DNA from 2 places in the Amycolatopsis sp. NPDC001319 genome. Region 2 is predicted to be linked to the other one. Evidence: riboswitches for the same ligand, from Rfam matches in the RefSeq annotation. Region 2 holds a riboswitch; the other holds the start of a gene.
What was found. A riboswitch is a leader RNA that binds a small molecule or an ion and turns the genes downstream of it on or off. The one in region 2 is predicted to bind thiamine pyrophosphate.
Positions count from the first base shown of each region.

Region 1: another riboswitch for thiamine pyrophosphate. It lies ahead of ACFY1H_RS36765 (thiamine ABC transporter substrate-binding protein); the one in region 2 lies ahead of thiC (phosphomethylpyrimidine synthase ThiC).

Region 1 covers NZ_JBIAWY010000011.1:285,074-288,468, reverse strand. The annotation lists gene ACFY1H_RS36770 (ABC transporter permease) at 1-984, opposite strand, end outside; gene ACFY1H_RS36765 (thiamine ABC transporter substrate-binding protein) at 960-2,018, opposite strand; TPP riboswitch at 2,036-2,151, opposite strand; gene ACFY1H_RS36760 (4a-hydroxytetrahydrobiopterin dehydratase) at 2,185-2,463, shown strand; gene ACFY1H_RS36755 (hypothetical protein) at 3,024-3,230, shown strand; gene ACFY1H_RS36750 (putative T7SS-secreted protein) at 3,227-3,395, shown strand, end outside.
Region 2 covers NZ_JBIAWY010000007.1:92,434-95,828, forward strand. The annotation lists gene thiC (phosphomethylpyrimidine synthase ThiC) at 1-1,620, opposite strand, end outside; TPP riboswitch at 1,614-1,745, opposite strand; gene ACFY1H_RS26815 (hypothetical protein) at 1,929-2,201, shown strand; partial or broken gene ACFY1H_RS26820 (hypothetical protein) at 2,137-2,826, shown strand; gene ACFY1H_RS26825 (peptide deformylase) at 2,882-3,395, opposite strand, start outside.

The sequences.
Region 1 (3,395 bases), on a different contig from region 2:
CCAGCCGGAGACCTGCAGCGCGTCGTCCGTGCCGGTGCTCGCGAGTGCGCGGAAGCCGGCGAGGCTCCAGCCGTCCGGTGTGGACACCGACTCCAGCAGCAGCGCGACGATCGGCGTCATCAGCAGGGCGATCACGACCGTGGCCGCGCCGACCGTCCACCATTCGCCTTTTCTCGGCCGCCGGGGCGTGGCCTGCTTGAGTTTCACGGCGTTCTCACGGCGGCGCCGGGCGATCGCGCCCAGCGCGAGGGCGGCGAGGACGGCGGCGAACTGGATGAGCGACAGCGCGGCCGCTCCGGAGAGGTCGAGCAGGTCGACCGTGCGCAGGTAGATCTCGGTCTCGAGCGTGCGGTAGCGGCCGCCGCCGAGGATGAGCACCACGCCGAAACTGGTGGCGCAGAAGAGAAAGACGACCGCCGCGGCCGACGCGACGGCCGGGCCGAGCGCGGGCAGCGTCACCGTGCGGAAGGCCCGCCACGGCGAGGCGCCCAGCGCGCGGGCGGCTTCGGTCGCACGCGGGTCGAGGTGGCTCCACAGCCCGGCGACGGTCCGGGCGACCACGGCGACGTTGAAAAACGCGTTGGCCAGCACCAGCGGCAGCACACCGCCGTCGGGCCACAGCGCGCGGAACGCGAGCCCGACGACCACCGTGGGCAGCACGAACGGCACCAGCACCAGCGTGCGCGCCAGCCCGACACCCGGCAGCTTCACGCGCGCGAGCACGTAGGCCACCGGCAGCCCCGCGACCACGGCGACGACTGTCGACGCGGCGGCGCTGACCAGCGTGAACGCGGCGAGCTGCCACGTCTGCGCGTCGGCCAGGACCGTGTCCACGCCGCCGGCCGAGAAGCCGCGGCCGAGGATCGCGACGACCGGCCACGCGAAGAACACGACCAGGAACGCGACGGGCAGCAGGCCGAGCAGCGCCAGGCCCGCCGTGCGCGCGGTCTGCGCCGGCGTTACGCGCCCATGAGCGAGCGCCATTCACCGATCCACTTCTCACGGCCGGCCTGGATCTGGTCGGCGGGCAGAGTCGCGGGGTCCTGGGGCAGCGGCGCGGCCGCGGCCCAGCCGGCGGGCAGGTCGACGCCCTCGCGGGCCGGGTAGACGTACATGTTGGCCGCGACCGTCGTCTGGAACTGCTGCGACAGCAGGAAGTCGACCACCTTCTGGGCCTGCGGCACCTGCTTGGTGCCGGCGAGGACGCCGGCGTACTCGATCTGGCGGAAGCACGTGTCGAGCAGCGCCTTGGTGCGCGGCTTGCCGTCGTCGCCGATCTCGGCGGCCGGCGAGGACGCATACGAGACCACGATCGGGCGCGGGCCCTTGCCCGAGGAGCCGGAGAAGTCCTTGGTGTAGGCCTCTTCCCAGCCGCTGTCGACCTTGACGCCGTTGGCCTTGAGCTTGGCCCAGTAGTCGTGCCAGCCCTGCTCGCCGTACTTCGCCACGGTGCCCAGCAGGAACGCCAGCCCGGGCGACGCCGTAGCGGGGCTCTCGGCGACGGTGAGGTCCTTGTACTTCGGGTCGGCGAGGTCGTCGTAGGTCTTGGGTTCGGGCAGGTGCTTGCTCGCGAAGTAGGCGGGGTCGATGTTGACGCAGACGTCGCCGACGTCCACGGCGCTCAGGCGGTGCTGCGGATCCGCGGAGTACCGCTGCGGCCCGCGGTCGGCCTCGGGGCTCGTGTACGCCTGGAACACGCCCTCGCCCAGCGCGCGCGAGGCGAACGTGTTGTCGACGCCGAACGCCACGTCGCCGATCGGGTTGGCCTTGGTGAGCACCAGTTTGTTGGTGAGCTCCCCCGCGTCGCCCGATTTGAGGATCTTGAGCTTGATCCCGGACTGCCGCTGGAACGCGTCCAGCACGTCCTGCGGCGCGACGAACGAGTCGTGCGTGACGAGCGTGACCGTCGGGGTCTGCTGGGCGTCGCCGCCCGAGCTGCCGCCGGACAGCGAGCACGCGCTCGCCAGCGCCGTGACCGTGGCCAGGCCCAGCACCGTGCGTGCGGTCCGCGGAATCATCTGCCCTCCTTGCGCCGATGCGGGGAGAGCAGCCCTCCCTGCGCCGGCATGATCCGGAATCAGGTGCGAACGGTCGCGGGTCTCGGGCACCCGCCTCTCAGCCCGGCTGCACCGGACTCCCGTGGCAACCGTGCAGCGTAGCCCAAACGGGTTCACCATTGGACACATGGCGCAACTACTGAGCGACTCCGAGATCTCATCGGCCCTGGCCACCGTCCCCGACTGGCGCCGTTCCGGCGACTCCATCACCCGTACGGTCGACCTCCCGTCCTTCCCGGACGCCGTGACCTTCGTGGTCCGCGTCGGCTACCTCGCCGAAGCCGCCGACCACCACCCGGACATCGACATCCGCTGGCGCACCGTGACGCTCACCCTCTCCACCCACTCCGCGGGCGGCCTCACCTCGAAGGACTTCGCCCTCGCGGCCCAGATCGACTCCCTGTGATCTGCCCGACCCCGGCGACACCTCCCGCGGGCTGACACGTCCCCTCTTCGTACGCACTTCCACGGAGGGGACTTTCATGACCCAGGCGATCATCGTCGGCACCACCGCGTTCACCCTGATGGTGGCCTCCGCCGCCGCGGTCCTGTGGCGCACTTTCCGCGCCCATCGTGATCTCGACCACAGGCCGTAACACCACCCTTGATCAGCGCGCTATCCCAGCGGAATCCGCCCACCCCGCCCCGCTAGGACCCGCGATGAACAACTCGCCCACTGCCCTCTCCGCCACCCAGCGCGCCTGGATCACGCTGTTCGCGACGTCGTTCACGCTGGCGGCTTTGGTGGTGCTCGGCCTGCTGGGCTGAGCGCTTCTTTTCACTCTCCGAAGCACGCGGCGCCCGACGAACATCGGGCCGCCTCGAAGAGGTACTCCGCCCCCCGATTTCGTGAATTCGGTCCGCACCTTCACCAGACCCGGCGAATCAGCACCCGAAACGCCCAGTTTTGGCTAAGGTGGTTCTTTCGTCGGCCGCTGACGCCCGCCGACGAGGCAGGACTGGACATTGCGAAGCCCGAGGGACGACCTCGACGAAGCGTGTGCCGACTTCACCTCGGACTGGTCCGGCGGGCTGAAGAAGATCAAGGAAGCCGTCACCGGCATCAAGGGAGGCCTCGACAACGCGGTCCAGGGTTATGCCGAACTTGAAGAAGGCCTCAAGAGCTCACTCCAGCGCATGGCCGCCAAGGTCGAAGAGGCGACCGCCGGATGAGCGACGCCGACTACCCGGCTCTCCGGTTCGACCCGGCGCGCGGCAATGTCAGCACAGTTCGTGAACTGGCCAGGCAGATCAAGGACACCGCCACCTACACGGACGAAGCCTACAACGTGCTGAAATCCATCCAGGACAAGAAAGACGTCTGGACCGGCGACGCCG
Region 2 (3,395 bases):
GACCTTGTTGCCCTGCTCGCCGAACTCGGCCGACTTCTCCGCCATGCCGGCCTCGATGGCCTCCACAGTGGACAGCCCGTGCTCCTCGGCGTACTTGCGCACGTCGTGGGTGATCCGCATCGAGCAGAACTTCGGGCCGCACATCGAGCAGAAGTGCGCGGTCTTCGCCGGCTCCGCGGGCAGCGTCTCGTCGTGGTACGAGCGCGCGGTGTCGGGGTCGAGCGCCAGGTTGAACTGGTCGTTCCAGCGGAACTCGAAGCGGGCCTTGGACAGCTCGTCGTCCCACTCGTGGGCGTGGGGGTGGCCCTTGGCGAGGTCGGCGGAGTGCGCGGCGATCTTGTAGGTGATCACGCCGGTCTTCACGTCGTCGCGGTTGGGCAGGCCGAGGTGCTCCTTCGGCGTGACGTAGCAGAGCATCGCCGTGCCGTACCAGCCGATCTGTGCCGCGCCGATGGCGGAGGTGATGTGGTCGTACGCCGGCGCGATGTCCGTCGCGAGTGGACCGAGGGTGTAGAACGGTGCCTCGCCGGTGAGCTGTTCCTCCAGGTCGACGTTCTCCTTGATCTTGTGCATCGGCACGTGGCCGGGGCCCTCGATCATCACCTGCACGTCGTGCTCGCGCGCGATGTGCGTGAGCTCACCGAGGGTTTCGAGCTCGGCGAACTGCGCGCGGTCGTTGGCGTCGGCGATCGAGCCGGGGCGCAGGCCGTCGCCGAGGGAGAACGTGACGTCGTACTTGCGCAGGATCTCGCAGAGTTCCTCGAAGTTCGTGTAGAGGAACGATTCCTTGTGGTGCGCGAGGCACCACGCGGCCATGATCGAGCCGCCGCGGCTCACGATGCCGGTCACGCGCCGAGCGGTGAGCGGGATGTAGCGCAGCAGCACTCCCGCGTGGACGGTGACGTAGTCCACACCCTGCTCGCACTGCTCGATGATCGTGTCGCGGTAGACCTCCCACGACAGCTTCTCCGGCTCCCCGTTGACCTTCTCCAGTGCCTGGTAGATCGGCACGGTGCCCACGGGCACGGGGGAGTTGCGGACGATCCACTCGCGCGTCTCGTGGATGCGCTTGCCGGTGGACAGGTCCATGATCGTGTCGGCGCCCCAGCGGGTGGCCCACACCATCTTGTCGACCTCTTCCTCCACTGAGGACCAGACGGCCGAGTTGCCCATGTTGGCGTTGATCTTCACCAGGAACTTCTTGCCGATGATCATCGGCTCGCTCTCCGGGTGCTTGCGGTTGGCGGGGATCACCGCCCGCCCGCGCGCGACCTCGTCGCGCACGAACTCGGGTGAGCACCGCTCACGCGCGGCGATGAACTCCATCTCACGCGTGATCACGCCGGCTTTGGCCCAGCCGAGCTGGGTGTTGTGCGCGCGGCCGTCGGCCCAGCCCGCGCGCAGCGGGTGAAGTCCATTGTGGACGTCGATCTTCGCGTCCAGGTCGGTGTACGGCCCGGACGTGTCGTACACGTCGAAGTGCTCACCGTTCGACAGGTCGATGCGCCGCGCCGGAACCCGCAGGCCCGACTCGGTGCGGTGGTAGACCTTGTGCGAACCGGTGATCGGCCCCGTGGTCACGGAAGGCGTGATGGCAGGCTCGTTCTCCAGCGTCGTCAACGACGTTCACTCCCTACGCCGGCATTACCCGGTCAGGTTCATGCGGTCGGCGGCACCGGGTGTCCACAGACAGACACCAGCCGCCCTCTCAGCCCGCCAAGGCGCGAGCTCCCGCGTTGGTTATGAGGTTGTCCCTCGACCATGCCACGGCGGATCACGCGAGCACAAGGCGACTTGTCGACCGGTGTGTTCTTCACCGGATCGGAGCATGCGGCCGCGAGGAGTTCACGTGACGATCACCTTTGACGACTTTGGGGGTGTCCCGTTGCGGAAAGGCCTGCTCACCGGGTTTGGTGGCGGTCTTGGCGATGAGCGCGGTCCCGGCCGCTTCGACGGCTCAGGGTGACGCGCCAGGTGGGCCTGGTACCCGTCCGAGCTGGCTGCCGGCGGACAAAACGGGCTTCGGCACGGCCCGCGACCACGCCGGCGACGTGTGGTTCACGCTGCAGGGCGGGCGCATGTCGGAGGTCTGCTACCCCGACTTGTCGACTCCGAGCGTGCGGTTGCTGGACGTCGCTGACCGGGCGGCCGCTCTCGCTCTACGCCGTGGCCGACCCGGACCTGACCAACGACGGCAGTAACGATTCGGCGTCCGCTGCCGCCGCGGTGGCGTCGGCTTCCGACGGTGCCACAGCGGCCGCTCCGGCGTTTTCGCGGACGTCCGTCGGATACGCCGGCGTTTCGGATGGTGCAACGCAATTGCTGGCGTCGTAAAAACTGGTTTCGTATTCGCGTGCCACCGCCGGAAACGTCGTCCTTGCCGGGCAAACGACCGCCGACGGTGTGCGTTCCCGGCACCTGACTTTGGCGCTGGGCATGGGTTCGTCCGCCGCTGCGGCGACGAATAATCCCCAGGATTCCGCCAGCCGCAGTTTCCGCGCGATTTCCGCCGACTACCCCCGCGGCTGGCGCGATTACCTTTCCACGGTCCGCGCCGCCCCGTCTCCATTGCCGATCACGGCGTCCCGCGATCTGTACCACTCCGGCGCGACCAACCGCGTGTGCCCCCAGCAACTCACCTCGGGAAGCCCCACCCATCCTCGGGCTCACCCGGCCGCACCCCCGGCACCCCGACGGCCTCGGCCACACCACCGGCCTGGACCCACGCGCAGTACATCCGCCTGGCCAGGTCGGTCGCGCAGAACCACCCGGTCGAGCAGCCTGCCGCCGAAGCAGCGAGCACTTCCTGGGGTGATGAACCGCTGAAACGATGAGTCTCCCGGCCCCAACCCAGGACCGGGAGACTCATCGACAAAACGACTCAAGCCTCAGCCGGCTCGTCCTTCGGGGGCAGCCAGCTCAGGCCCGGGACGCCCCATTTGTTCTTCTTCAGCATCTTCTTCGCCGCGCGCGCGTGGCGGCCCACCAGGCGGTCGAGGTAGAGGTGCCCGTCGAGGTGGTCGGTCTCGTGCTGCAGGCAGCGGGCGAAGTAGCCGGTGCCTTCGACGGAGATGGGCGAGCCGGTCACGTCGAAACCGGTCACGCGCGCCCACGAGGCGCGGCCCGTGGGGTAGGACTCGCCGGGGACCGAGAGGCAGCCTTCCCAGTCGTCGTCCGGGTCGGGCATGGTTTCGGGGATCTCGGAGGTCTCCAGCTGGGGGTTCACCACCAGGCCGCGGTGTTCGACGCCCTCGTCGTCGGGGCAGTCGTAGACGAACAGGCGCAGGTCGAGGCCGATCTGGTTGGCCGCGAGACCCACGCCTTCGGCGGCGTACATCGTCTCGAACATGTCCTCGGTCAGCGTGCGCAGCTGCTCGTCGAACTCCGTGACCTCA